DNA from 3 places in the Pseudomonas sp. KT_2_4 genome. Region 1 is predicted to be linked to each of the others. Evidence: predicted binding sites of a transcription regulator. Region 1 holds the regulator's gene; each other region holds the start of a gene.
What was found. The regulator FliA, encoded in region 1, starts transcription of late flagellar genes. The targets are predictions, from matches to a motif close to CTAAAGTTTNNNNNNNNNNNGCCGNTAA.

Region 1 (9,792 bases):
GACGCCATCGCTGGCCTGTTGATTCTGTTTATCAACCTGATCGGCGGCATGGCGGTCGGTATCTTCCAGCACGGCATGACCTTCGGCGATGCCGGCAAGGTGTACGCCTTGCTGACCATTGGTGACGGTTTAGTGGCGCAATTGCCATCACTGTTGTTATCCACAGCGGCGGCCATCATGGTTACCCGTGCTTCGGGCTCCGAAGACATGGGCAAGCAGATCAGCCGGCAGATGTTCGCTTCGCCCAAGGCCCTGGCCGTGGCGGCGGGCATTATGGCGATCATGGGTATCGTGCCGGGCATGCCGCACTTCTCGTTCCTGAGCATGGCGGCCCTGGCGGGTGGCGCGGCGTACCTGTTCTGGAAGAAGCAGAACCAGGTCAAGGTCCAGGCCGAGCAGGAGATTGCCCGTCAACAGGATCTGCTGCCATCCCCGGCCCGTGCCCAGGAAACCAAGGAACTGGGCTGGGACGACGTCACGCCCATCGACATGATCGGCCTGGAAGTCGGCTACCGCCTGATCCCGCTGGTCGACCGCAACCAGGGTGGGCAACTGCTGGCGCGAATCAAGGGCGTGCGCAAGAAGCTGTCGCAGGACTTGGGCTTCCTGATGCCCACTGTGCATATCCGTGACAACCTCGACCTGGCCCCCAGCGCCTATCGCCTGACCCTGATGGGGGTGATCCTGGCCGAAGCCGAGATCTACCCGGACCGCGAACTGGCGATCAACCCCGGCCAAGTGTTCGGTACGCTCAACGGCATCACCGCCAAAGATCCGGCTTTCGGCCTGGAAGCGGTGTGGATCGAAGTCAGCCAGCGCAGCCAGGCGCAGTCCCTCGGTTACACCGTGGTGGATGCCAGCACCGTGGTCGCCACGCACCTCAACCAGATTCTCTACAAGCACTCCCACGAGCTGATCGGCCACGAGGAAGTCCAGCAATTGATGGGCTTGCTGGCCAAATCGTCGCCAAAACTGGCCGAAGAGCTGGTGCCTGGCGTGCTGTCGTTGTCGCAGTTGCTCAAGGTGTTGCAAGCGCTGTTGGCCGAACAGGTGCCTGTGCGCGACATTCGCAGCATTGCCGAGGCCATCGCCAACAATGCCGCCAAGAGTCAAGATACTGCCGCTCTGGTGGCGGCGGTGCGTGTCGGCGTGTCCCGCGCAATCGTGCAAAGCATTGTAGGGACTGAGTCCGAGCTGCCTGTGATCACCTTGGAGCCCAGGTTGGAACAAATATTGCTCAATAGTATTCAGAAGGCAGGGCAAGGCCAGGAAGAGGGCGTTTTACTGGAGCCAAGCATGGCTGAAAAGCTGCAGCGTTCGTTGATCGACGCCGCACAGCGCCAGGAAATGCAGGGCAACCCGGTGATCCTGCTGGTGGCCGGCCCGGTTCGCGCGATGTTGTCGCGGTTTGGACGCCTGGCTGTACCGAATTTGCACGTGTTGGCTTACCAGGAAATTCCTGACAATAAGCAAGTGACTATCGTCGCGACAGTTGGGCCCAATGGCTGAGGTAGTGGGTTATGCAAGTTAAGCGTTTTTTCGCCGCCGATATGCGTCAGGCCATGAAGTTGGTCCGCGATGAGCTGGGCGCCGATGCCGCGATTATCGGTAACCGTCGGATTGCCGGCGGTGTCGAGCTGACGGCTGCCCTGGATTACACGCCCCAGGCGCTGGCCCCGCGCGTGCCGAACATGGAACTCGAAGACGAGCTGCGCAAGACCGCCTCGCGCATTGTGTCGGCCCAGGCTGAACTGAGCATGCGCGGTGACAGCGATGCCAGCACCAATCGCCAATTATTCGCCGGCCTGCCGCTGACCGCCGCCGAGCCGCTGGTTGAGCCCACCTTTGTCGAACCGCCGCGTCCTGCAGCGCCTGCCCCGGCCGCCGCAGTTGACCAGCGTGTGATCGACTCGATGCGCTTTGAACTCAATGGCCTGCGTGAATTGCTCGAAGTGCAGCTGGGCTCGTTGGCCTGGACTCAGTTGCAAGGCAGCAAGCCCCAGCAAGCCAACCTGTGGCGCCGCTTGCAACGCATCGGCTTGTCCGGCCCGTTGTCCCGCGACCTGCTGGCCTTGACCGCCGAAGTCGAAGAACCTCGTCAGGCCTGGCGCATGTTGCTGGCGCATCTGGCGCGCATGATCGCCACGCCGGAAATCGAACCCCTGGAAGAGGGCGGTGTGATCGCCATGGTCGGCCCCGCCGGCATGGGCAAGACCACCACCCTGGCCAAGCTGGCCGCCCGTTATGTGCTTAAGTACGGCGCACAGAATATCGCGTTGGTGAGCATGGACAGCTACCGCATCGGCGCCCAGGAGCAGCTCAAGACCCTGGGCCGCATTCTCAACGTGCCGGTGACCCATGTCGACCCGGGCCAGTCCCTGGCCAATGCCCTCGAGCCGTTGCTGCGCAAGCGCGTGGTGCTGATCGATACCGCCGGCCTGCAAGCCAGTGATCCAGCGCTGCGCATGCAGCTCGAAAGCCTGGCCGGGCGTGGCATCAAGTCGAAAAATTACCTGGTGCTTGCAACCACCAGCCAGAAACAGGTTCTTACCGCTGCCTATCACAGCTACAAGCGTTGCGGCCTGGCCGGCTGCATCCTCACCAAACTCGACGAAACCGCGAGCCTGGGCGAGGTATTGAGCCTGGCCATCAGCCATGAATTACCGGTTGCCTACCTCACCGACGGGCCGCGGATCCCGGATGATCTGCATCTGCCGCGCCGTCATCAGTTGGTCAGCCGTGCCGTGAGTGTGCAAATGCAAGACGAGCCTAGCGAGGAAGCGATGGCCGATATGTTCGCCGACCTTTACCACCACCCGGCTAAACGGGTGGGTTGAGGCAGGATGAACACCGTGAAATGTACCTACATCGATGGTCTGCAAGCGATTCACGCGGCCAAGCCATGTAGCCTGCGTCTAAGCAAGACAAGGTAAAGAAATAAAATGGGCAGCATGCATCCCGTACAGGTGATCGCGGTGACCGGCGGCAAAGGTGGCGTCGGGAAAACTAACGTGTCAGTGAATTTGTCCCTGGCCCTGGCAGAGCTTGGCCGTCGCGTCATGCTGCTGGATGCTGACCTGGGCTTGGCGAACGTGGACGTTCTCCTGGGGCTGACACCCAAACATACCCTGGCCGATGTGATCGAGGGCCGCTGCGAGCTGCGCGATGTGCTGCTCCAGGGCCCTGGTGGCATTCGCATCGTGCCGGCGGCCTCGGGCACCCAGAGCATGGTGCACCTGAGCCCCGCGCAGCATGCCGGGCTGATCCAGGCGTTCAGCGACATCGGCGACAACCTCGACGTGCTGGTGATCGACACCGCCGCCGGGATCGGCGAGTCGGTGGTCAGCTTTGTGCGCGCAGCGCAGGAAGTGCTGTTGGTGGTGTGCGACGAGCCCACCTCGATCACCGATGCCTACGCGCTGATCAAACTGCTTAACCGTGACTACGGCATGAATCGCTTCCGCGTGCTGGCCAACATGGCCCAGAGCCCGCAGGAAGGGCGCAACCTGTTCGCCAAGTTGACCAAGGTCACGGACCGCTTCCTCGATGTGGCTTTACAATACGTCGGCGCAGTTCCCTATGACGAGTGTGTGCGCAAGGCCGTGCAAAAGCAGCGTGCGGTCTACGAAGCGTTCCCTCGTTCGAAATGCGCACTGGCGTTCAAGGCCATTGCCCAGAAGGTCGATACCTGGCCGTTGCCCGCCAACCCGCGGGGGCATCTGGAGTTTTTCGTCGAGCGTTTGGTGCATCAGACGAGCGCAGGACCGGTGCTATGACATCCAGCGGCTACAACCTTTACAAAAAGTCGGCACGTGACAGCCAGGGCGAATTGATCGAGCGCTATGCGCCGTTGGTCAAGCGCATTGCCTATCACCTGTTGGCGCGCCTGCCCGCGAGTGTGCAGGTTGAAGACTTGATCCAGGCCGGCATGATCGGCCTGCTTGAAGTCTCGACCAAATACGACGCCAGCAAGGGTGCCAGTTTCGAAACGTATGCGGGTATCCGTATCCGTGGCGCGATGCTCGACGAGGTGCGTAAAGGCGATTGGGCGCCGCGTTCGGTACACCGCAATACGCGCATGGTCAGTGATGCAATTCGAGCAATTGAAGCAAAAACCGGTCGTGACGCTAAAGATCATGAAGTTGCGGCCGAACTCCAATTGAGTCTCGACGATTATTACGGGATTTTGAACGATACCTTGGGCAGCCGCCTGTTCAGTTTTGACGACCTTTTACAGGACGGCGAACACGAAGGGCTGCACGAGGACGGCGCGAGCGCGCATACGGAGCCGTCGCGCGACCTGGAAGATGAACGTTTCCAGGGCGCGTTGGCCGATGCAATCGCCAATTTGCCAGAGCGTGAGCGGCTGGTGCTGGCGCTGTACTACGACGAAGAGCTGAACCTCAAGGAAATCGGTGAGGTACTGGGGGTCAGCGAATCGCGTGTCAGCCAGTTGCATAGCCAGTGCGCAGCCCGCTTGCGGGGCCGATTGGCCGAGTGGCGCGCGCGCTGACAGGCAGTGTGGGGGCACTGCAGACGCTGCCGTGAGATCGCAAGGTTTCGCGGCTGTGTGCCGTGGTGCCCTGGGCAGTCCTTTTTGTGTAACGCCTGTTGATTGAAATGGCGCGTCCAGGTGCTGGGCGCGTTTAAGACTGCTTGGAGGTCGAATTGGACAAGAACATGAAAATCCTCATCGTTGATGACTTCTCAACGATGCGGCGGATCATTAAAAACCTGTTGCGTGACCTTGGGTTCACCAACACGGTCGAGGCGGATGATGGCCTGACGGCCATTCCGATCCTCAACAGCGGGAGCATCGACTTTCTGGTAACCGACTGGAACATGCCGGGCATGACCGGTATCGACCTGCTGCGCCATGTGCGCGCCGATGAAAAACTGCGCAGCTTGCCTGTGCTGATGGTGACCGCCGAAGCCAAGCGCGAACAGATCATCGAAGCCGCCCAAGCCGGGGTCAACGGTTATGTGGTCAAACCATTCACGGCACTGGCCTTGAAAGAGAAGATCGAGAAAATCTTCGAACGCATCCACGGCTAATGCCATCGCGGGGGAGCTATGGAGCATAACGAAACGTCACAGGGCGACTTTGAGTCGACCCTGAAAAAACATGCTCACCAGTTGGTCGACAGCCTGGAAAAAGGCCAGTTCGCCGATGCGGTGCAGTTGATCCATGAGCTTAACCAGACCCGTGACCGCGGCCTGTACCAGGAAGTGGGCAAGCTCACACGCGAGCTGCACAGCGCAATCGTCAATTTCCAGATTGACCCGCGCATGCCCCAGGCCGAAGAAATTTCCCAGATTACCGACGCCACCGAGCGCCTGTCCTATGTGGTCAGGCTGACTGAGGCGGCGGCCAACCGCACCATGGACCTGGTGGAAAACGCCACGCCCCTGGTCAACGGCATGGCCACCGAAGCCCAGGCCTTGAGCCAGGACTGGGGCCGCTTCATGCGCCGCGAAGTGGGCGCTGAAGAGTTTCGTGAACTGGCGCGTCGCGTCGACGGGTTCCTGTCGCGCAGCGAACAGGAAAACCGCACGGTGGCCAGCAACCTCAACGACATCCTGCTGGCCCAGGATTACCAGGACCTCACCGGCCAGGTGATCAAGCGCGTGACCCAGTTGGTTACCGAAGTGGAAAGCAACTTGCTCAAATTGGTGCTGATGGCCGGCCAGGTCGATCGTTTTGCCGGCATCGAACATGACCGTGAAGCGATCCTCTCTGAAAAAGATCCACAAAAACATCTCGCCAAGGGTGAAGGTCCGCAGATTCATGCCGATAAACGTGAAGACGTTGTGTCAGGTCAGGATGACGTAGATGACCTGTTATCCAGTTTAGGCTTCTAAGGAGCACCCACATGAGCTTCGGCGCCGATGAAGAAATCCTTCAGGATTTCCTTGTAGAGGCCGGCGAAATTCTAGAGCAACTGTCCGAACAACTGGTCGAGCTGGAAAGCCGACCGGATGATGCGAACCTGCTCAATGCAATTTTTCGCGGTTTTCACACTGTAAAAGGGGGCGCCGGCTTCCTCCAGCTCCATGAGCTGGTGGAGTGCTGTCACATCGCCGAGAACGTTTTCGACATCCTGCGCAAGGGTGAGCGTCACGTCGACTCGGAACTGATGGACGTGATTCTCGAAGCACTGGATGCGGTCAACGGCATGTTCAGCCAAGTGCGTGAACGTGCACCGATCACTGCCGCCACGCCGGAACTGCTGGCCGCCCTGGCGCGCCTGGCCGAACCTGCCGATACCGCGGCTGCGCCGGTGGTCGAGGCCGCACCGGAGCCGGTGGCGCAAGCCGAGCCGGACGTGACCGACAGCGAGTTCGAACAACTGCTCAACTCCCTCAGCGCGGTCAAGGCCGAAGCTGAAGTGCCGGTGCAGCCTGCCGCGACGCCGAGCAGTGAAGACATTACGGACGCCGAGTTCGAGTCGTTGCTCGACCAGTTGCACGGCAAAGGCCAGTTCGCGGCGGATGCCGTGGCACCTCCTGCGGCGACGCCAGAAGCACCCGCTGCCAACACCAGCACTGACATTACCGACGACGAATTCGAGGCACTGCTCGACCAACTGCATGGCAAAGGCACCTTTGTGGCCGAAGCCCTGCCCGAGGTTGCAGCGACTGCCGCCGCCGCTGCGCCAGCGGCCAGTACCGCACCGGCCGGTGACGGGTTGATCTCGGATCACGAATTCGAAGCCTTGCTCGACGAGCTGCACGGCAAAGGCAAGTTCAGCGAAGTTGCCCCGGCCGCGGCCGCGCAGGTTGCAGCACCAGCCACTGCGGCACCGGTTGCTGCCAAACCTGCGCCGGCAGCCAAGCCAGCACCTGCCGCCGCCCCGGCCCCTGCGCGTGCAGCGGCCCCAGCGGCAGCGGAAAAACCTGCCAGCGAAGCCGAAACCACCGTGCGTGTGGATACCGCGCGCCTGGACGACATCATGAACATGGTGGGCGAACTGGTGCTGGTGCGTAACCGCCTAGTGCGCCTGGGCCTGAACAGCGGCGACGAAGCCATGCAGAAGGCCGTGTCGAACCTCGACGTGGTCACCGCCGACCTGCAAACCGCGGTGATGAAAACGCGGATGCAGCCGATCAAGAAAGTCTTCGGCCGTTTCCCGCGCCTGGTTCGTGACCTGGCGCGCCAGCTCAAGAAAGAAATCAACCTGGAACTGGTGGGCGAAGAAACCGACCTCGACAAAAACCTCGTCGAGGCTCTGGCTGACCCGCTGGTCCACTTGGTGCGCAACGCGGTCGACCACGGCGTAGAAACTCCGGAAGAACGCGAAGCTGCGGGCAAGTCCCGCAACGGCAAAGTGATTTTGGCGGCGGAGCAAGAGGGCGACCACATCCTGCTGTCGATCACCGATGACGGCAAAGGCATGGACCCGACCATCTTGCGCAATATCGCGGTCAAGCGCGGCGTGATGGACAAGGACGCCGCCGACCGCCTGACCGACACCGAGTGCTACAACCTGATCTTTGCCCCGGGCTTTTCGACCAAAACCGAGATCTCCGACGTGTCCGGGCGTGGCGTGGGCATGGACGTGGTGAAGACCAAGATCAGCCAGCTCAACGGCTCGATCAATATCTACTCGACCAAGGGCCAGGGCTCCAAGATCGTCATCAAGGTGCCGTTGACCCTGGCGATCATGCCGACCCTGATGGTGATGCTGGGCAACCAGGCGTTCGCCTTCCCGCTGGTCAACGTCAACGAGATCTTCCACCTCGACCTGTCGCGCACTAACGTGGTGGACGGCCAGGAAGTGGTGATCGTGCGTGACAAGGCGTTGCCGCTGTTCTACCTCAAGCGTTGGCTGGTGGCCTCGGCCGCCCATGAAGAACAACGCGAAGGTCATGTGGTGATTCTGTCCGTGGGTACCCAGCGCATCGGCTTTGTGGTCGACCAACTGGTGGGCCAGGAAGAAGTGGTGATCAAGCCTTTGGGCAAGATGCTGCAGGGAACCCCAGGCATGTCGGGCGCAACCATTACCGGTGACGGTCGCATCGCACTGATTCTCGATGTTCCGAGCATGCTCAAGCGTTACGCCGCACGGCGTATTTGATTCTGGTGGGGCAGGGCGGTCATGCCCGCCCCGCCTAACGGAGTGTTTATGGCAGTCAAGGTCCTGGTGGTGGACGATTCGGGTTTCTTCCGCCGCCGCGTCTCGGAAATTCTTTCCGCTGATCCAACGATCCAGGTGGTCGGCACGGCCACCAACGGCAAAGAGGCGATCGATCAAGCCATTGCCTTGAAGCCGGACGTGATCACCATGGACTACGAGATGCCGATGATGGATGGCATCACGGCCGTGCGCCACATCATGCAACGCTGCCCTACACCGGTATTGATGTTTTCCTCGCTGACTCACGAAGGCGCGCGGGTGACCCTCGACGCTTTGGATGCCGGCGCGGTGGACTTTTTGCCGAAGAATTTCGAAGACATCTCGCGCAACCCCGACAAGGTCAAGCAGATGCTGTGCGAGAAGGTGCACAGCATTTCCCGCAGTAACCGTCGCAGCCTGTTCAGCACACCTGCGCCAGCCCCTACGCCTGCGCCCGCCGCAGCGGCGCCCAGTTCGTCGTTTGCGCGCCCGGCCCCGGCGCCCGTGGCCCGGCCTGCGGTCGCGCCGGTGCGTGCCGCCGCAGCGCCGAGTGCGCATTCGCCGGCACCCAAGCGCAAGGCTTACAAGCTGGTCGCCATCGGCACCTCCACCGGCGGCCCGGTGGCCTTGCAGCGGGTATTGACCCAACTGCCGGCCAACTTCCCTGCGCCGATTGTGCTGGTGCAGCACATGCCGGCGGCATTCACCAAGGCGTTCGCCGAGCGCTTGGACAAGCTGTGCCGTATCACCGTGAAGGAAGCCGAGGATGGCGACATTCTGCGTCCTGGCCTGGCACTGCTGGCGCCGGGCGGCAAGCAGATGATGGTGGACGGGCGTGGCGCGATCAAAATCCTGCCGGGCGATGAGCGCCTGAACTACAAGCCGTGTGTGGACATCACCTTCGGTTCGGCGGCCAAGTCCTATGGCGACAAAGTTCTGGCGGTGGTGCTCACCGGCATGGGCGCCGATGGCCGTGAAGGTGCGCGCCTGCTCAAGCAGGGCGGCAGCGCCATCTGGGCACAGGATGAAGCCAGTTGCGTGATCTATGGCATGCCCATGGCCATCGTCAAGGCTGACCTGGCCGATGCGGTCTACAGCCTGGACGACATCGGCAAGCACCTGGTGGAGGCCTGCCTCTGATGGATGTGTTGAGCCTGATCGGCATCACCATGGCGTTTGTCGCCATCATTGGTGGCAACTACCTGGAAGGCGGCCACCTCGGCGCCTTGGCCAACGGCCCGGCAGCGCTGATCGTGATCGGTGGCACCGTGGGCGCGGCGTTGTTGCAGTCGCCCCTGAGCTCATTCAAGCGTGCCATGCAGATTCTGGTGTGGATCATTTTTCCGCCACGGGTCGACCTGGCAGGCGGCATCGACCGCGTGGTCAATTGGAGCCTCACCGCCCGCAAGGAAGGCCTGCTGGGCCTGGAAGGCGTGGCCGATGCCGAGCCTGACAGCTACGCGCGCAAAGGCCTGCAACTGTTGGTCGATGGCGCCGAACCGGAAGCGATCCGCAGCATCCTCGAAGTGGACTTCTACACTCAGGAAAGCCGTGACATCAACGCGGCCAAAGTCTTTGAAAGCATGGGCGGCTACGCGCCGACCATTGGCATCATCGGCGCGGTGATGGGCCTGATCCACGTGATGGGCAACCTGGCCGATCCTTCGCAACTGGG
Region 2 (9,792 bases), 1.9 Mb from region 1:
AGGTCGGATTAGCTAGTTGGTGAGGTAATGGCTCACCAAGGCGACGATCCGTAACTGGTCTGAGAGGATGATCAGTCACACTGGAACTGAGACACGGTCCAGACTCCTACGGGAGGCAGCAGTGGGGAATATTGGACAATGGGCGAAAGCCTGATCCAGCCATGCCGCGTGTGTGAAGAAGGTCTTCGGATTGTAAAGCACTTTAAGTTGGGAGGAAGGGTTGTAGATTAATACTCTGCAATTTTGACGTTACCGACAGAATAAGCACCGGCTAACTCTGTGCCAGCAGCCGCGGTAATACAGAGGGTGCAAGCGTTAATCGGAATTACTGGGCGTAAAGCGCGCGTAGGTGGTTTGTTAAGTTGGATGTGAAATCCCCGGGCTCAACCTGGGAACTGCATTCAAAACTGACTGACTAGAGTATGGTAGAGGGTGGTGGAATTTCCTGTGTAGCGGTGAAATGCGTAGATATAGGAAGGAACACCAGTGGCGAAGGCGACCACCTGGACTAATACTGACACTGAGGTGCGAAAGCGTGGGGAGCAAACAGGATTAGATACCCTGGTAGTCCACGCCGTAAACGATGTCAACTAGCCGTTGGAAGCCTTGAGCTTTTAGTGGCGCAGCTAACGCATTAAGTTGACCGCCTGGGGAGTACGGCCGCAAGGTTAAAACTCAAATGAATTGACGGGGGCCCGCACAAGCGGTGGAGCATGTGGTTTAATTCGAAGCAACGCGAAGAACCTTACCAGGCCTTGACATCCAATGAACTTTCTAGAGATAGATTGGTGCCTTCGGGAACATTGAGACAGGTGCTGCATGGCTGTCGTCAGCTCGTGTCGTGAGATGTTGGGTTAAGTCCCGTAACGAGCGCAACCCTTGTCCTTAGTTACCAGCACGTTATGGTGGGCACTCTAAGGAGACTGCCGGTGACAAACCGGAGGAAGGTGGGGATGACGTCAAGTCATCATGGCCCTTACGGCCTGGGCTACACACGTGCTACAATGGTCGGTACAGAGGGTTGCCAAGCCGCGAGGTGGAGCTAATCCCATAAAACCGATCGTAGTCCGGATCGCAGTCTGCAACTCGACTGCGTGAAGTCGGAATCGCTAGTAATCGCGAATCAGAATGTCGCGGTGAATACGTTCCCGGGCCTTGTACACACCGCCCGTCACACCATGGGAGTGGGTTGCACCAGAAGTAGCTAGTCTAACCTTCGGGAGGACGGTTACCACGGTGTGATTCATGACTGGGGTGAAGTCGTAACAAGGTAGCCGTAGGGGAACCTGCGGCTGGATCACCTCCTTAATCGACGACATCAGCTGCTCCATAAGTTCCCACACGAATTGCTTGATTCATTGAAGAAGACGAAAAGAAGCAGCCCGAAATTGGGTCTGTAGCTCAGTTGGTTAGAGCGCACCCCTGATAAGGGTGAGGTCGGCAGTTCGAATCTGCCCAGACCCACCAATTTTGTGTGGGAAACGCCTGTAGAAATACGGGGCCATAGCTCAGCTGGGAGAGCGCCTGCCTTGCACGCAGGAGGTCAACGGTTCGATCCCGTTTGGCTCCACCACTACTGCTTCTGTTTGTATAAAGCTTAGAAATGAGCATTCCATCGTTGTGATGGTGAATGTTGATTTCTAGTCTTTGACTAGTTCGTTCTTTAAAAATTTGGGTATGTGATAGAAAGATAGACTGAACGTTACTTTCACTGGTAACGGATCAGGCTAAGGTAAAATTTGTGAGTTCTCTTAATTGAGAAATTCGAATTTTCGGCGAATGTCGTCTTCACAGTATAACCAGATTGCTTGGGGTTATATGGTCAAGTGAAGAAGCGCATACGGTGGATGCCTTGGCAGTCAGAGGCGATGAAAGACGTGGTAGCCTGCGAAAAGCTTCGGGGAGTCGGCAAACAGACTTTGATCCGGAGATGTCTGAATGGGGGAACCCAGCCATCATAAGATGGTTATCTTGTACTGAATACATAGGTGCAAGAAGCGAACCAGGGGAACTGAAACATCTAAGTACCCTGAGGAAAAGAAATCAACCGAGATTCCCTTAGTAGTGGCGAGCGAACGGGGACTAGCCCTTAAGTGGCTTTGAGATTAGCGGAACGCTCTGGAAAGTGCGGCCATAGTGGGTGATAGCCCTGTACGCGAAAATCTCTTAGTCATGAAATCGAGTAGGACGGAGCACGAGAAACTTTGTCTGAATATGGGGGGACCATCCTCCAAGGCTAAATACTACTGACTGACCGATAGTGAACTAGTACCGTGAGGGAAAGGCGAAAAGAACCCCGGAGAGGGGAGTGAAATAGATCCTGAAACCGTATGCGTACAAGCAGTGGGAGCCCACTTTGTTGGGTGACTGCGTACCTTTTGTATAATGGGTCAGCGACTTATTTTCAGTGGCGAGCTTAACCGAATAGGGGAGGCGTAGCGAAAGCGAGTCTTAATAGGGCGTCTAGTCGCTGGGAATAGACCCGAAACCGGGCGATCTATCCATGGGCAGGTTGAAGGTTGGGTAACACTAACTGGAGGACCGAACCGACTACCGTTGAAAAGTTAGCGGATGACCTGTGGATCGGAGTGAAAGGCTAATCAAGCTCGGAGATAGCTGGTTCTCCTCGAAAGCTATTTAGGTAGCGCCTCATGTATCACTGTAGGGGGTAGAGCACTGTTTCGGCTAGGGGGTCATCCCGACTTACCAAACCGATGCAAACTCCGAATACCTACAAGTGCCGAGCATGGGAGACACACGGCGGGTGCTAACGTCCGTCGTGAAAAGGGAAACAACCCAGACCGTCAGCTAAGGTCCCAAAGTTATGGTTAAGTGGGAAACGATGTGGGAAGGCTTAGACAGCTAGGAGGTTGGCTTAGAAGCAGCCACCCTTTAAAGAAAGCGTAATAGCTCACTAGTCGAGTCGGCCTGCGCGGAAGATGTAACGGGGCTCAAACCATACACCGAAGCTACGGGTATCACGTAAGTGATGCGGTAGAGGAGCGTTCTGTAAGCCTGTGAAGGTGAGTTGAGAAGCTTGCTGGAGGTATCAGAAGTGCGAATGCTGACATGAGTAACGATAATGGGTGTGAAAAACACCCACGCCGAAAGACCAAGGTTTCCTGCGCAACGTTAATCGACGCAGGGTTAGTCGGTCCCTAAGGCGAGGCTGAAAAGCGTAGTCGATGGAAAACAGGTTAATATTCCTGTACTTCTGGTTATTGCGATGGAGGGACGGAGAAGGCTAGGCCAGCTTGGCGTTGGTTGTCCAAGTTTAAGGTGGTAGGCTGGAATCTTAGGTAAATCCGGGATTCTAAGGCCGAGAGCTGATGACGAGTTACCTTTCAGGTAACGAAGTGGTTGATGCCATGCTTCCAAGAAAAGCTTCTAAGCTTCAGGTAACCAGGAACCGTACCCCAAACCGACACAGGTGGTTGGGTAGAGAATACCAAGGCGCTTGAGAGAACTCGGGTGAAGGAACTAGGCAAAATGGCACCGTAACTTCGGGAGAAGGTGCGCCGGTGAGGGTGAAGGACTTGCTCCGTAAGCTCATGCCGGTCGAAGATACCAGGCCGCTGCGACTGTTTATTAAAAACACAGCACTCTGCAAACACGAAAGTGGACGTATAGGGTGTGACGCCTGCCCGGTGCCGGAAGGTTAATTGATGGGGTTAGCTAACGCGAAGCTCTTGATCGAAGCCCCGGTAAACGGCGGCCGTAACTATAACGGTCCTAAGGTAGCGAAATTCCTTGTCGGGTAAGTTCCGACCTGCACGAATGGCGTAACGATGGCGGCGCTGTCTCCACCCGAGACTCAGTGAAATTGAAATCGCTGTGAAGATGCAGTGTATCCGCGGCTAGACGGAAAGACCCCGTGAACCTTTACTATAGCTTTGCACTGGACTTTGAATTTGCTTGTGTAGGATAGGTGGGAGGCTTTGAAGCGTGGACGCCAGTCTGCGTGGAGCCATCCTTGAAATACCACCCTGGCAACTTTGAGGTTCTAACTCAGGTCCGTTATCCGGATCGAGGACAGTGTATGGTGGGTAGTTTGACTGGGGCGGTCTCCTCCTAAAGAGTAACGGAGGAGTACGAAGGTGCGCTCAGACCGGTCGGAAATCGGTCGTAGAGTATAAAGGCAAAAGCGCGCTTGACTGCGAGACAGACACGTCGAGCAGGTACGAAAGTAGGTCTTAGTGATCCGGTGGTTCTGTATGGAAGGGCCATCGCTCAACGGATAAAAGGTACTCCGGGGATAACAGGCTGATACCGCCCAAGAGTTCATATCGACGGCGGTGTTTGGCACCTCGATGTCGGCTCATCACATCCTGGGGCTGAAGCCGGTCCCAAGGGTATGGCTGTTCGCCATTTAAAGTGGTACGCGAGCTGGGTTTAGAACGTCGTGAGACAGTTCGGTCCCTATCTGCCGTGGACGTTTGAGATTTGAGAGGGGCTGCTCCTAGTACGAGAGGACCGGAGTGGACGAACCTCTGGTGTTCCGGTTGTCACGCCAGTGGCATTGCCGGGTAGCTATGTTCGGAATAGATAACCGCTGAAAGCATCTAAGCGGGAAACTAGCCTCAAGATGAGATCTCACTGGAACCTTGAGTTCCCTGAAGGGCCGTCGAAGACTACGACGTTGATAGGTTGGGTGTGTAAGCGCTGTGAGGCGTTGAGCTAACCAATACTAATTGCCCGTGAGGCTTGACCATATAACACCCAAGCAATTTGCGAACTCGAGAGAGACCAGATTGCGGTGTGTGAAGACGCAATGAACCGAAAGTTCGACGCTCACAAAACACCACGATCTATCACATACCCAATTTGCTGAAGCGAGGCCAGCTGGCCACGACTCAGTACCCGAATTTCTTGACGACCATAGAGCATTGGAACCACCTGATCCCATCCCGAACTCAGCAGTGAAACGATGCATCGCCGATGGTAGTGTGGGGTTTCCCCATGTGAGAGTAGGTCATCGTCAAGATTAAATTCCGAAACCCCTGTTTGCTAACGCAAACAGGGGTTTTGTTTATGTAGAAGCTCATGAATTTCACCGGCACGTTGCCAACACAACGGTCTGGTACACAGAATTTCTTGACGACCATAGAGCATTGGAACCACCTGATCCCATCCCGAACTCAGCAGTGAAACGATGCATCGCCGATGGTAGTGTGGGGTTTCCCCATGTGAGAGTAGGTCATCGTCAAGATTGAATTCCAAAACCCCTGTCTGCTAACGCAGACAGGGGTTTTGTCGTTTAGGGTAGCCATCACAGCGAATCTGCCTTATCCATACCGCCTGTCGGTTTCCTACGCTAAAAGAAGATGCTTCTCACAAATTTCTAAGATTTGTCGAAGTTTGGCCGAAAGCCTGACGAGCCATGCGTGCACCGAAATAGAGCGACCGCAGAGTCCGCCTATCCCGTTACATGGAATGTTCCACTCGGCACGCTCACCCCCCTTTGGCAAAAGAAGTCGATGAAATGAATCTCAAGTTCAGTCATAAAATTCTGTTGGCCGCGTCAGGCGTCGTGGTTTTAGCCTTCGCGCTATTTACGCTCTACAACGACTACCTGCAGCGCAGTACCATCAGGCAAAACCTGACATCGTCCATCCAGCAATCCGGCGAGCTGACCGCCAGCAGTGTGCAGAACTGGCTCAGTGGTCGCATCCTGGTCCTCGAGAATCTGGCGCAGAACGTTGCCCACCAAGGCAGTGCGGCCGACCTTCCTGGTTTGGTCGATCAGCCAGCATTCACCACCAATTTCCAGTTCACCTATGTAGGTCAAACCAACGGGGTATTCACCCAGCGCCCTGACGCGAAGATGCCTGACGACTATGACCCTCGTCAGCGCCCTTGGTACAAGCAAGCAGTAGTCGCGGACAAAACCATGCTTACTCCGCCTTATATGGCGGCTGTGGGCGGTCAGATCGTGACAATTGCCATGCCGGTGAAAAAGAACGGCGAGTTATTGGGTGTTGTCGGTGGTGACCTGAGCCTGCAGACACTGGTGAAGATCATCAACTCAGTAGACTTCGGTGGTATCGGCCATGCGTTCCTGGTCAGCGGTGATGGCCAGGTCATCGTCAGTCCAGACCAGGACCAGGTGATGAAGAACCTCAAGGACATCTACCCTGGCACCCATGTGCGCATTGAGAAGCTCAATCAGGACGTTGTCCTCAACGGTCAGGATCGCATCCTTTCCTTCACGCCTATCAGCGGCTTGCCTGGCGCTGACTGGTACATCGGCCTTTCGATCGACAAAGAAAAAGCCTATGCCCCGCTGGGCAAGTTCCGTACTTCGGCCTTGATTGCGATGTTGATTGCCGTTGTCGCCATTGCGGTGCTCCTGAGCCTGTTGATTCAAGTACTGTTGCGCCCGCTGACCACCATGGGCGTGGCCATGCAGGACATTGCCCAAGGCGAAGGTGATTTGACCCGACGTCTGGACGTGACCAGCAAAGACGAGTTCGGCGAGGTCGGCAGCGCATTCAATCAGTTCGTCGAGCGAATCCACGCGTCGATTTCCGAAGTGTCTTCGGCAACGCGCCAGGTGCACGATTTGTCCCAGCGTGTGATGGCTTCATCTAATGCGTCGATCATCGGTTCTGACGAACAGAGCGCGCGTACCAACAGCGTGGCCGCAGCCATCAACGAACTAGGGGCTGCCACCCAGGAAATCGCGCGCAACGCCGCGGATGCGTCCCAGCACGCCAGTGGTGCCAGCGAACAAGCTGACGATGGTCGTAAAGTGGTGGAGCAAACCATCCAGGCGATGTCTGAGTTGTCGCAGAAGATCAGCCTGTCCTGCACTCAGATTGAAACCCTTAATGCCAGTACCGACAACATCGGGCACATCCTGGATGTGATCAAAGGTATTTCCCAACAAACCAACTTGCTCGCCCTCAACGCGGCGATCGAAGCGGCCCGTGCTGGTGAAGCCGGGCGTGGTTTTGCCGTGGTGGCGGATGAAGTGCGTAATTTGGCGCACCGTACCCAGGAGTCGGCAGAGGAAATTCACAAGATGATCACTTCGCTGCAAGTGGGCTCGCGTGAAGCTGTGACCACCATGAACGCCAGCCAGGCTTCCAGCGAAGAAAGTGTCGAAGTCGCCAACCAGGCAGGTGAGCGTCTGGTCAGCGTGACGCAACGTATCGTTGAGATCGACGGCATGAACCAATCCGTCGCGGCCGCCACCGAAGAGCAGACCGCAGTGGTTGAAACCCTCAACGTCGATATCAACCAGATCAACTTGCTAAACCAGCAGGGTGTGGCCAACCTCAACGAGACGCTCAAGGACTGCGATGCGCTGTCCCAGCAGGCCAGCCGACTGAAGCAATTGGTCGATAGCTTCAAGATCTGATCCTGACCGCATCGGAGCGAGGCCTCTCGCTCCGATCGCTTGGCCTCACGTCCAGGGTGCTATTCAGAGGAAGTTGATAGCGCTCAGGTAGTCGCAGCCTTTGCGTAACAGCGCCTGGCTCTTGGGTGGATAGCACATCCCCATTTTTTCCAAGCCCCACCGGGCATTGTCGTAACGGATCATCGATGTATCACCGATGTCTTCGCCCAGTCCGTCCAGGTAAAAGCCCAGCACCCCGAACAGTGCGTTATCGCGACTTACGTTGCGCAACGCCCGTTGCCAGTGTTCAACGCTGACTCGGTCAAAAACGTGCCCAGCCTCGCTGAAGGCGTCGAGGTACTGGTCCCAACTCAAGGGCAGCGGGTTGTGCAGGTTGAACACATGTCGCCCAGGGTCAAAGTGAGCGCTGTGGAAGGCGATGAAACGCGCCAGGAAGTCCACCGGCATCAGGTCGAAATTGGCGTCCAGTCGGGGGACCATCCCTAATTGCAGAGACCCCTTGAGCATCAACATCAAGCGGTTTTTCTGTGGCTGGCAAACGCCGTTCTGGCTGTTGAAGCTGATATTTCCCGGCCGATGAATATTGACCCAGGCCCCTTGCTCAACTGCCCGTCCTAATAGCCGCTCGGCTACCCACTTGGAGAGGTTGTAGCCATTTTTCACATAGAGCGGCAGTGCGCGTCGGGCAGGCGCTTCAAGCACGTACCCGTCGACGTCTACGCTGCTGCAGGCTGACAGCGTCGAGATGAAATTGAGGACCTTCTTGCAATGGGTCTCGCAAAGACGCAGGCATTCCAGCACCGGCTCGACGTTGTCCTTTGCGAGTGAGGCGTAATCCATCACATGATTGACCTGCGCGGCGTTATGCACCAACACGCCGTAATGACGGGCGAGGTGCTCGTACACGTCGTCGGCCAAGCCCAGGCGAGGTTTACGAATATCGGCGGCGTATACCTGTACTCGGCTCAGGTCCAGATGTTCCAAGCGGTATTCACGCAATGCCTGGGCGAACCTTGCCGCTGCCGAATGGCCGGGCGACTCGCGCACCAGGCACGCCACGTCCTGCGCCCCGCCAGCCAGCAGTGCCTGGACGATATGCACCCCGACAAAGCTGTTTGCGCCAGTAACGATGGCTTTGCGCGAATCTCCCGCAAGGGTCTCGGGCAGCACCTCGACCTCCAGTGCTCGCGTCGCATCTTGTTCCATCTGGTCGGATGGTGTATCCGGCAGCGCACTGCCATCCATGAGTGCGGCCAATGTGCGGATGGTCGGCGTCTCAAAAAAGGGGCTCAGGCAGAAGCTGCGGCCAAACTGCTCGCGCAGGCGTAGCAACAGAGTCGACAACAGGATGGAGTGGCCACCGAGGTTGAAAAAACTCTCATCAATCGAGAGTTCGCCTGCGGGTAATCCCAGCAGCTCACCCCACACGTCAGCCAGTTGTGCCTGCAAAGGGTCTTGTATGCGACAGCGATCCCTCCCGATGGGTATGGGTATTGGCATGGCCAACAAGGCCTTGCGATCGATCTTGCCGTTATTCGAACGGGGCATGCATGCCAGTTCGCTCCAAGCGCTGGGCTGCATATGCACGGGCAACCACTGCCGAGCATGTTCCTTCAGGCTTGCCAGCGTAGCGCCAGATTCCGGCTGGGCGGCAAAGCCGATGACTCTGTGTGCCGTATCGATCACCACTGCCACTTGGCGAAACAAGCGACTATCGCGCAAGCACTGTTCAATATCCTGAGGCTGAACTCGAAACCCGCGGATCTTGACTTGCTCATCCCTGCGGCCGCCCAGTTCGATGCCCTCTTGCGTCCATTTTGCCAAGTCGCCGCTGCGATAAGCCTGTAGCACTTGGCCATTTGGCAGTGTCAGCGCCACGAACGGATTGTCGGGCCGCGATGGTGTATTTGAATAACCCAGGCTTACTCCGGGACCGACAATGTACAAGTCGCCCATTACCTGTTCATCCACGGGCTGCAGGTTCTCGTCGAGAATCAGCACCTGGCTGTTAGCGATGGGGAGGCCGATATTGCGATGGCTGTCACCTCGTTGGAATACCCGATGGGTCGCCAACACAGTGGCCTCGGTCGGCCCATAGAGGTTATGCAGCTGGCATTGACCGGCCAGTTGTTCAATCACGCAGGGCTCGCAGAAATCACCTCCGGTCAGTAAATGAGTCATGCCCAATGGCTGATCCAGCGGCAGGATGCTGAGCAGTGCCGGTGGCACAAACCCATGAGTGACGCGTTGCTTGCGAATCAGCTCTACCAGTTGCTGAGGGTCGTGACGTTGGTCTGGGCTGGGGACAATCAACGCGGCGCCAACGATCAATGCAGGGAAAATATCGATCAGTGAAGAATCGAAGCCCAGTGGCGAAAACTGCAGGACGCGACTGTGTTGATCCAACGCCACGCAACTGACGAGCCAGG
Region 3 (9,792 bases), 1.4 Mb from region 1:
CTTGCGCCACTGCCAAGCCATGCTGTTGGAGGCGGAAATGGCCGACGAGGCCGTAGCCAGCATGTCCAGCGAGCCGCGTGGGCGGCTGCGAGTCAGTTGCCCGGTGGGGCTGGCCCAGCAAATTCTGCCAGAGCTGGTAGCCGGTTTTCTGGCCGCGCACCCGTTGGTGCAGTTGGACATGACCCTGGTGAATCGCCGCGTCGACCTGGTAGCCGAAGGCATTGATGTAGCGCTGCGCGTACGCGAACTGGGCGACGAAGACCCGTTACTGGTCACCAAACGCCTGCGCCAGGCGCATACCGTGCTGGTGGCCAGCCCCGTTTTCATGCGTGAGCGGCGGGTCGAAACCCTGGAAGACCTCAAGCAGTTGCCAATCCTTGGCGCACTCGAGGCGGACCGAATGGTGCACCAACGCATCATCGACCCTCAGGGCAACATGCACGAGCTAGTGATGGAGGCGCGCCTGGGCATCGAAGACTTTATCGTGCGCAAGGCCAGCGCAATGATGGGCGTGGGCTTTACGGTGCTGCCAATGATGTACTGCGAAGAAGAACTGGCCAGCGGCCGCCTGGTGCAACTGCTGCCGCAATGGTCATTACCAGGCGGCTGGCTGCAAGCGGTCTACCCGCACCGGCGCGGCGTGCTGCCGGCCATCCGGGCCTGGATCGACTACCTGGAAGAAGGCTTCAAAGGCTGTGGAGATCGGCTGTTATGAGCATGACGGAAGAACAAGTCGCACGTTTTTGCCTGAGCCTGCCAGGCGCACGGGAAGACTATAAATGGGGCGGCGTGCGGGTGTTCTCGATTGCTGGCAACAAGATGTTCGCCTTGCAGAACCTGCGCGGTGAGTCGCTGGCCTTCAAGGTCGACAAAGAACTGTTCCTGGGTCACGTCGACCGCCCGGGCATTCACCCGGCGCCTTACCTGGCGAGGGCGCAGTGGGTCATCATGAACACGCCCTACCCTTTGGGCGCAGAGGAACTGCGTGGCTTGTTGCAGCGCTCCCACCAGTTGGTGGTGAGCAAGCTGCCCAAGCGCACACAGATTGGCTTGCGGCTAGAGGATTGACAGCAAGGTGCCGCCAAGAAACAGCTGGTCCAGCCAGAACACCTGGTGCAACAGCACAATCACCCAGAACAGCACCTGGTAAGACACTTTGCGCGTCTTGTGCCGGAACACCTGCTGGGCGATCAACGCCCCCGGCCAACCGCCCGCCAGCTCCACCGCATGCAGGATGTTTTCCGGGGTGCGCCAGCCTTCGGTCTGCGCCTTGCGCTTGTCGCTCCAATAAAGAAAGAACGCCACCACGCTGACCACGCCGTAGGCCATCAACGGAATCGCCGTTTCGCCGCGATACCACAGCAAGGCCGAGCCCAGCAGCGGCGCGGCACACAGCAGTACAAAGATCAGCGCCTTCAGGCGTGGGTGCTGGATAGTCATGGCTTGACCGCAGTCCAGTCGATCCAGCCGAACTGCCAGGTCGCCAGGATGACCAGGCCAAAGGCAATCCGGTACCAGGCAAACACCGCGTAGCTGTGGCTGGCGATGAATTTGAGCAACCCCTTGACCGCAATCATCGCGAAGATGAACGAGGTGACAAAACCAATGGCGAACACTGGAAAATCCGCCGGCTGGAACAGATCGCGGTACTTGTAACCCGAGTACACCGCCGCCCCAACCATGGTCGGCATGGCCAGGAAGAATGAAAATTCGGTGGCCGTCTTGCGCGACAGGCCGAACAACAGGCCGCCGATGATCGTTGCACCGGAGCGCGAAGTGCCCGGGATCATCGCCAGGCACTGGGCCAGGCCGACCTTGAGGGCGTCTTTCCAGGTGATGTCGTCGACGGTTTCAGCCCGCACTGCATGTTGGCGGCGCTCGGCCCACAACATGATCACGCCACCCACTACCAGGGCAGTCGCTACAGTGATCGGGTTAAACAGGTAGTGCTTGATCAGGTCGGCAAAAATCACCCCCAATACCACCGCCGGCAACACGGCGATGATCAGGTTGACGGTAAAGCGCCGGGCCTTGGGCTGGGTCGGCAGGCCGATGACCACGTCAAAGATCTTGCGCCGAAACTCCCAGACTACCGCCAGGATCGCGCCCAGCTGGATGATGATGTTGAAGGCTTCGAAACGCTCGCCGCCAAAATTGATCAGGTCGGCGACGATGATCTGGTGGCCAGTACTGGAGATCGGCAAGAACTCCGTAAGCCCCTCGACGATGCCGAGAATCAATGCCTGTATGGCGGTCCAAAAATCCATGCTGTCTCCAAAGGTCATGCGCGTGGCATGCCTCTTAGTCTTTTTTAAGTTCACTGACGACGAGCGCACACAAGCGCCCGCAGTTGATTCTCAACGCCGGTCTGCAAAAATTCCGTGAAAAATCAGGCAGTACTCAGGTTTTTCGATTCCGGGCCGAAAGCCTATCAGACACGCCGGAAATCTCGAAGCAGCACCACAATTATAAAGAGCAGGGAGTGACAGGACGATGAACAGTTTGCGCAGCATGTCGATCAGCCGCCGCCTTTGGCTGATCCTGATAGTCGCCGTGTTGATGCTGCTGGCCTTGGGGCTGTTAATGCTCAACCAGATCCACGGCGACCTCTACCAGGCCAAGCGCCAGCAAACCCAGCACGTGGTGCAGACCGCCAGTGGCGTACTCAGCTATTACCAGAGCCTGGAAAAAACCGGCGTACTGACCCGCGACGCCGCGCAACAACAGGCCCTGAGCGCGGTGCGCGGGCTGCGTTATGACCACGATGACTACTTCTGGATCAACGACCTCACCCCCGTGATGATCATGCACGCGGCCAACCCCAAGCTCGACGGCCAGAACCTTTCGGCGATTCGCGACCCGGACGGTTTCGCCGTGTTCAACGAATTCGTGAACCTGGCCAAGGCCAAGGGCGCCGGCATCGTCAACTACCGCTGGCCGAAGCCCGGCGCCGAAGCGCCGGTAGAGAAAACCTCGTACATCCAACTGTTCGAACCCTGGGGCTGGATTATCGGCTCCGGGGTCTACGTGGACGATGTGCAGGCCGAATTCAGGGGCCAGGTGTGGAAAGCCTCGGCCATTGGCCTGGGCATTGCGCTGATGATGGCCGTGCTGGTGGTGCTGATTGCCCGCAGCATCGTGCAGCCGTTGCAGGCCGCGGTGAATGCCATGGGCAATATTGCCAGTGGCGAAAGTGACCTGACCCACAGCCTCGATACCCACGGCCGTGACGAATTGACGCAACTGGCCCAGCACTTCAATAGCTTCACCGCCAAGCTGCGCCAGGTGGTCGGCCAGTTGCAGGTGTGCGCGAACGCGCTGGGCCAGTCGTCCAGCGAGCTGGGCCACAACGCCAGCCAGGCCCACGACCGCAGCCAGCAGCAGTCCCAGCAGATGGAACTGGTGGCCACCGCCATCAACGAAGTCACCTACGGCGTGCAGGACGTAGCGAAGAATGCCGAGCACGCCGCCAGCGAAATGCGCGATGCACAGGCCCAGGCACAGCAGGGCCAGGTCAATATCGACGGCAGCTTGCAGCAGATCGACCAGCTCTCCACCACTATCAGCCAGGCCGTGGAGGTGATCCGCACGCTCTCCAGCGAGAGCACGCAGATCGGCGGGGTACTGGAGGTGATCCGCTCCATCGCCGACCAGACCAACCTGCTCGCCCTCAACGCCGCCATCGAAGCCGCCCGTGCGGGCGAGCAAGGCCGCGGGTTTGCGGTGGTCGCCGATGAGGTGCGCCTGCTGGCCCAGCGCACGCAGAAATCCACCGCCGAGATCCAGGTGATGATCGAGCGCCTGCAAGGCCACTCCGAAGCGGCGGTCAAGGTCATCAGCGACAGCCACAGCGCCTCGCAACTGACCATTGAACAAGCCGGCCAGGCGGGCGCAAGCCTCACCGCCATCGGCCAGGCGCTGCACAACCTCAACGGCCTGAACGCCTCGATTGCCAGCGCCACCCTGCAGCAGGCCCATGTGGTGGAAGACATCAACCAGAACGTCACCCAAGCGGCCGGGCTGTCCCACAGCACCGCGCTGGCAGCGGAGCAATCGAGCGTGGCGAGTGCACAGTTGCGTGGCTTGAGTGAACAGCTTGATGGGCTTTTGCGTCAGTTCAAGGTTTGACATCCCTCAGCGGTGGGAGGGCTGCCCTCTCCCACCGTCTAGCGGCCTCACATCCCCAGCCACTGCGGCAGCGCGAGGGAAATGAACGGCAGGTAGGTGACCATGATCAGGAACACCAACAGAATCATCAGCCACGGCATCGCGGCGCGAATGGTCTGCCCTAGAGTCAGCCCCGTCACCGCCGAGGTCACGAACAGGTTCAGCCCCACCGGCGGGTGCACCAGGCCGATTTCCATGTTCACCACCATCACAATCCCCAGATGAATCGGGTCAATCCCGAGCTTCATCGCAATCGGGAAAAAGATCGGCGCCAGGATCAGCACAATGGCCGAAGGCTCCATAAAGCTGCCGGCAATCAGCAGCACCACGTTGACCATGATCAAAAAGCCAATCGGCGTCAGCCCTTCCGAGATTACCCACGCGGTAATTTGCTGGGGGATCTGTTCGGTGGTCAGCACGTGGGCAAACAGCATGGCGTTGGCGATGATGAACATCAGCATGATCGACAAGCGCCCCGACTCCAGCAGCACCTTGGGGCAGTCGCGCAGCTTCATGTCCTTGTAGACGAACAGCGCGACGAATGCTGAATACACGGCTGCCACTGCCGCCGCTTCGGTCGGGGTGAACATGCCGCTGTAAATGCCGCCGAGGATGATCACCAGCAGCAACAGCCCCCAGAACGCTCGGCGTGCACAACTCAGCCACTCACGGAATGTCGCCCGGGGTTGCGCCGGCAGCTTCTTGATACGGGCGACGATGTAGATCGCGACCATCAACATCAGGCCCAGCAGCAAGCCCGGAATCACCCCGGCCATGAACAATTTGCCTACTGAGGTTTCGGTCGCCGCCGAATACACCACCATCACGATCGACGGCGGAATCAGAATGCCCAAGGTCCCGGCGTTGCAGATGATGCCCGCCCCAAACTCCTTGGGGTAACCGGAACGCACCATGCCCGCCACGGCAATCGAACCCACCGCTGCCACCGTGGCCGGTGACGACCCGGACAGCGCTGCAAATAGCATGCACGCCAGCACCGCCGCAATCGCCAGGCCACCGCGGATATGCCCGACACAGGCGTTGGCAAAGTCGATCAGCCGCTGGGCCACGCCGCCGGTGGTCATGAAGGCACCGGACAACAGGAAAAACGGAATCGCCAGGAAGGTGTAGGCATCGCTGGTTTCAAACAGTTTGATCGCCAGGGAACTCACAGAGTCCTGGCTGAACATCAGGATCGACACCGCACCGGACAACCCCAGGGCAATCGCAATTGGCACGCCCAGAAACATGAACACGAACAACAGGAGAAACAGACAGAGCACGGCCATCAGTGACGCTCCTCATGGCTGCCGGCCAACTTGCTGGCCTCGCCGGCCTCGTCGGCCAGGCCCAACCCGACCTGGCGGTGGGTAAAGATGCGGTAGAAAATTTCCAGGTAGCGGATCAAGACCAAGGCAAAGCCAATGGGCACGATCACCACGATGTCGCCGACATCGATGCCGAACTGGTCGAGGTCTTCGGCGCCGATATGCGCGGTCATCACCGCACTCACCCACTTGTAGCTGGCCACCATGAACAGCCCGGCATAGGCCAGGCAGCACAGGCAGGCGAGCATGCCGAGCAGGCGTTGCACCGGGCGCCGGGTCAGCCGCACCAGCGCGTCCACGCCCAGGTGGCCAGCGGTGCGCACGCCGTAGGAAATGCCGAAGAAAATCAACCAGCCGAACATGGCCTTGGTCAGCGCCACACTCCAGGTCATCTCTTGGGCCCAGGCCATGGTGCCGTCGCCCAGGGCATTGAAGAAGGCGCTGCTCCAGGCCCATTTGTCGGCCAGGGCAAAAAACAGGGTGTAGACGTTGTTGAGCATGACGTAGACGAATGTCACCAGGGTCATGGCGGCCAGCAGGAAAGCAATGAAGCCTTCCTCCAGGTGCTCCCAGACGCGCCTTAGCGTTTGCATGGCAAAACCTCACGAGGCAGAGATAGGTAAAAACCAGGTCAACCTGTAGATCGTTCCCACGCTCCGCGTGGTAATGCCGCCCCGGACGTTCCACGTCCTGTATCACGCCGTGCGTAAGGCGACGCGGAGCGTCACGGGATGCATTACCACGCGGAGCGTGGGAACGATCAGTCGCGGGCAAGCCCGCTCCCACAGAGGTTTACTGGTTTGAAGCGTCCGCCGCCTTGATCAGGTCAGCCCCAATCTCGCCCTCGAACTTCTGCCACACCGGGCGCATGGCTTCGCGCCACAGCGCACGTTGCTCGGGGGTCAGTTCGATGATTTCGCTGGTCTTGGCGTCGACGATCTTCTGCTTGGCCGACTGGTTCAGCGCTTCGGCCTGCTTGTTCACCTCCACGGTGACCTCGGCCATGATCTGCTCCAGGGTGCTGCGCACATCCGGCGCCAGGCCATTCCAGAACTTCGCGTTGGTGATCACCATGTAGTCGATCAGGCCATGGTTGGACTCGGTGAAGTACTTCTGCACTTCATTGACCTTCTGGCTTTCATAGTTCGACCAGGTGTTCTCGGTGCCATTCACGGTACCGGTCTGCAGGCCCTGGTAAACCTCGGCAAAGCTCATCTTGCGCGGGTTGGCGCGGATCGCCTTGAACTGTTCTTCGAGCACACTGGAAGCCTGCACGCGGAACTTCAGGCCACGGGCGTCCTTGGGTTCATGCAGGGCCTTGTTGGCGGAGAGTTGCTTGAGGCCGTTGTGCCAATAGGCCAGGCCGAGGATGTTCTTATCCTGCATCGAGGTCAGCAGTTGCTTGCCCTGAGCGGCCTGGAAACGGTCGACGGCGGCCAGGTCGTTGAACAGGAACGGCAGGTCGTAGATCTGCACTTGCTTGGTGTAGTGCTCGAATTTGGCCAGGGACGGCGCCAGCATTTGCACGTCACCCAACAGCAATGCTTCCATTTCCTTGCCATCGCCAAACAGCGACGAGTTCGGGTACACCTCGACCTTGACCTTGCCGGGCAGGCGCTCTTCAGCAAGTTTTTTGAACAGCAGCGCGCCCTGGCCTTTGGGGGTGTTTTCGGCCACCACATGGGCGAACTTGATCACAATCGGGTCTGCCGCCTGGGCCAGGCCAGCGGTAAACAAGGTGGCGGCGCACAGCAGCGCCCGGGAAAGCTTGAGCATGGGAATCACCTTCTTATTGTTGTGTTTAAGGCAAGGTGCCTGATGTAACGCGTGTCGTGAATTTCGAATTTTAGATACCTGCGTTCGGCCTGGCCGAACGCGCCCAGTGTGGGAGCTGGCTTGCCTGCGATAGCGGTGTGTCAGGCAACACAGACATTGACTGTTCTACCGCTATCGCAGGCAAGCCAGCTCCCACACTTTGTTCCCGGTTTTGTCAGTTACAGTTGCGCGGCCAGCAGCCGTTGCGCGCGCAGCAGTACCGGCGCATCCACCATCTGCCCATCAATCTGATAAGCCCCTGCCCCATCAGCACCCGCCTCCACCACCCGCCTGGCCCAGGCCAGCTCTTCAGCGCTCGGCGCCAGCGCGGCATGGATCACCGCGACTTGCTTGGGGTGAATGCACAATGCCCCGGCAAAGCCCATTTCATAAGCGTGCCGGATCGAGCGGTGCAGGCCTTCGGGGTCGTCGATGGCCGGGTGCACGCCGTCCAGCGGCGCCGCCAGGCCCGCGGCGCGCGAATGCACGATCAACGCCAGGCGCGCCTGGTCGAGGGCCAATTCGGCGGCACGGGAGTGACTGCTCAGGTTCAGGTCCAGCGCCAGGTCCAAGCCACCGAACGACAGGCGCTCTACCTGGGGCGCCTGGGCAATCTGCGCCAGTGCCAGCAAACCGCGTGCGCTTTCGATAATCGGCCAGATAGCCTTGCCGGTAGCGGCCACCACAGCCACCTGGGCCGCGCTTTCGACCTTGGGCAGCAATACCCCGGCGACATTTGCATGGGCCTTGCAGAAGGCCACGTCCTCAAAATGTTCGGCATGTTGCGGCGCGTTGATGCGCACCCACACCTGGGCCTCGGGATGGGCGCACAGGAATGCCCCCAGATTATCCCGGGCCTGACGCTTGAGCGGTTCTTCCACCGCGTCTTCAAAATCCACAATAACTGCGTCGGCGCCGCTGGCCAGGGCCTTGGCAAACCGCTCCGGGCGGCTGCCCGGCACAAACAGCGCAGAACGTACTAAAGGCTTTGGCATCACTTGATTCCTGATTAGATAACGCCGCGCTCGCGCAGGCTGTTAATGGCCTCAACGGAGTAACCCAGCTGATCGAGGATGCCTTGGCTGTGTTGCCCCAGCGCTGGCACGCCGTCCATGCGCGGGGTAAACGCGGCGTTACGGGCCGGTGGCAGCAGCGACGGCAACGGCCCCGCCGGGCTGTCGACGTCGCGCCAGCTGTCGCGGGCCTTGAGTTGCGGGTGGTCCCACACGCCTTGCATATCGTTGACCCGGGCGCTGGCAATTTGCGCGTCTTCCAGGCGCTGGATCACCGCCTCGACGCCCAGTTGGGCAAAGCGCTCCACGATGATCTGGCGCAGCACCTCGCGGTTGGCCGAGCGCTTGAAATTGGCGCTGAAGCGTTCGTCCATGGCCAGCGCCGGGGTGAGCAGCACTTTGTCGCAGAACGCCGCCCATTCGCGCTCGTTCTGCAAGCCAAGCATCACGGTGCCGCCGCCCCCGGTGGGAAACGGCCCGTAGGGGTAAATCGTCGAATGCGCGGCACCCGCACGCGGTGGCGGCGCCGCGCCGTCGAAGGCGTAATACATCGGGTAGCCCATCCACTCCACCAGGCTTTCGAGCATGCTTACATCGATGCGGCTGCCCTGGCCGGTTTTGCCGCGTAGCAGCAGCGCCGACAGAATGCCGCTGTAGGCGTACATGCCGGCGGAGATATCCGCGATGGAGCAACCGGCCTTGGCCATCTGTTCTTCTTCTGGGCCTCCGGTCACCGAGAGGAAGCCGCCCTCGCTCTGGATCAGCAGGTCGTAGGCTTTCTTTTTCTCGTAGGGCCCGCCTTCGCCATAGCCGGAAATATCGCAGACGATCAGGCGTGGAAAACGCACGTGCAGCGCCTCGAACGATAAGCCCATGCGCGCCGCCGCGCCGGGGGCAAGGTTCTGCACCAGCACATCGGCATCGGCCAAAAGCGCATCCAGAATGGCGCCCGCCTCGTCCTGCTTGAGGTCCAGGGTCAGGCTTTCCTTGGAGCGGTTGGTCCAGACGAAATGTGACGCCAGGCCACGCACCCGCTCGTCATAGCCACGGGCGAAATCGCCGGTGCCGGGGCGCTCTACCTTGATGACCCGGGCACCGAGGTCGGCCAGTTGGCGCGTACAGAACGGCGCGGCAATCGCGTGTTCCAGGCTGACGACGGTGATGCCGTCCAGCGGTCGTTGTTCAGTCATGACAAATCCCTCAAAGCCAATGGGCCATGGACGCGGTAGTTCGCAGGTTCCACACCTGCTCGATCAGGCGGTTGGCCTGGGCCGGGGTGCGGGCGCCGCTGAAGTCGGCCAGGCGCTGGAACTTGTCCGCCAGCTCGGCACGGCTCAGGGTGTTGCCCGGGTCGCCCTTGGGTTCATCAATGGCACCGTGCAGCGTGCGGCCATCGGTGGTGGTGACGGTGACGCGGCCCAGCCAGCGTTGCGGGTAGGCGTTGTCGACTTCGGGGTCCAGGCTCATGC

Region 2: a site for FliA is predicted at 5,342-5,369, ahead of AB9N64_RS18295 (methyl-accepting chemotaxis protein). Genes of this name have one in related genera too.
Region 3: a site for FliA is predicted at 2,400-2,427, ahead of AB9N64_RS02480 (methyl-accepting chemotaxis protein). Genes of this name have one in related genera too.

What each region holds. Positions count from the first base shown of each region.
Region 1 covers NZ_CP166962.1:1,991,868-2,001,659, reverse strand. Annotated here, with positions in the region: gene flhA (flagellar biosynthesis protein FlhA) at 1-1,509, shown strand, start outside; gene flhF (flagellar biosynthesis protein FlhF) at 1,521-2,837, shown strand; gene fleN (flagellar synthesis regulator FleN) at 2,943-3,776, shown strand; gene fliA (RNA polymerase sigma factor FliA) at 3,773-4,513, shown strand; gene AB9N64_RS09125 (chemotaxis response regulator CheY) at 4,681-5,055, shown strand; gene AB9N64_RS09120 (protein phosphatase CheZ) at 5,074-5,862, shown strand; gene AB9N64_RS09115 (chemotaxis protein CheA) at 5,874-8,078, shown strand; gene AB9N64_RS09110 (chemotaxis response regulator protein-glutamate methylesterase) at 8,127-9,257, shown strand; gene AB9N64_RS09105 (flagellar motor protein) at 9,257-9,792, shown strand, end outside.
Region 2 covers NZ_CP166962.1:3,936,725-3,946,516, forward strand. Annotated here, with positions in the region: rRNA gene AB9N64_RS18265 (16S ribosomal RNA) at 1-1,308, shown strand, start outside; tRNA gene AB9N64_RS18270 (tRNA-Ile) at 1,391-1,467, shown strand; tRNA gene AB9N64_RS18275 (tRNA-Ala) at 1,498-1,573, shown strand; rRNA gene AB9N64_RS18280 (23S ribosomal RNA) at 1,821-4,712, shown strand; rRNA gene rrf (5S ribosomal RNA) at 4,869-4,984, shown strand; rRNA gene rrf (5S ribosomal RNA) at 5,094-5,209, shown strand; gene AB9N64_RS18295 (methyl-accepting chemotaxis protein) at 5,483-7,363, shown strand; gene AB9N64_RS18300 (amino acid adenylation domain-containing protein) at 7,427-9,792, opposite strand, start outside.
Region 3 covers NZ_CP166962.1:553,370-563,161, reverse strand. Annotated here, with positions in the region: gene AB9N64_RS02500 (LysR substrate-binding domain-containing protein) at 1-715, shown strand, start outside; gene AB9N64_RS02495 (MmcQ/YjbR family DNA-binding protein) at 712-1,068, shown strand; gene AB9N64_RS02490 (DUF1294 domain-containing protein) at 1,057-1,440, opposite strand; gene AB9N64_RS02485 (undecaprenyl-diphosphate phosphatase) at 1,437-2,267, opposite strand; gene AB9N64_RS02480 (methyl-accepting chemotaxis protein) at 2,494-4,128, shown strand; gene dctM (C4-dicarboxylate TRAP transporter large permease protein DctM) at 4,176-5,456, opposite strand; gene AB9N64_RS02470 (TRAP transporter small permease) at 5,456-6,088, opposite strand; gene dctP (C4-dicarboxylate TRAP substrate-binding protein DctP) at 6,288-7,271, opposite strand; gene AB9N64_RS02460 (CoA ester lyase) at 7,490-8,305, opposite strand; gene AB9N64_RS02455 (CaiB/BaiF CoA-transferase family protein) at 8,320-9,513, opposite strand; gene AB9N64_RS02450 (MmgE/PrpD family protein) at 9,524-9,792, opposite strand, start outside.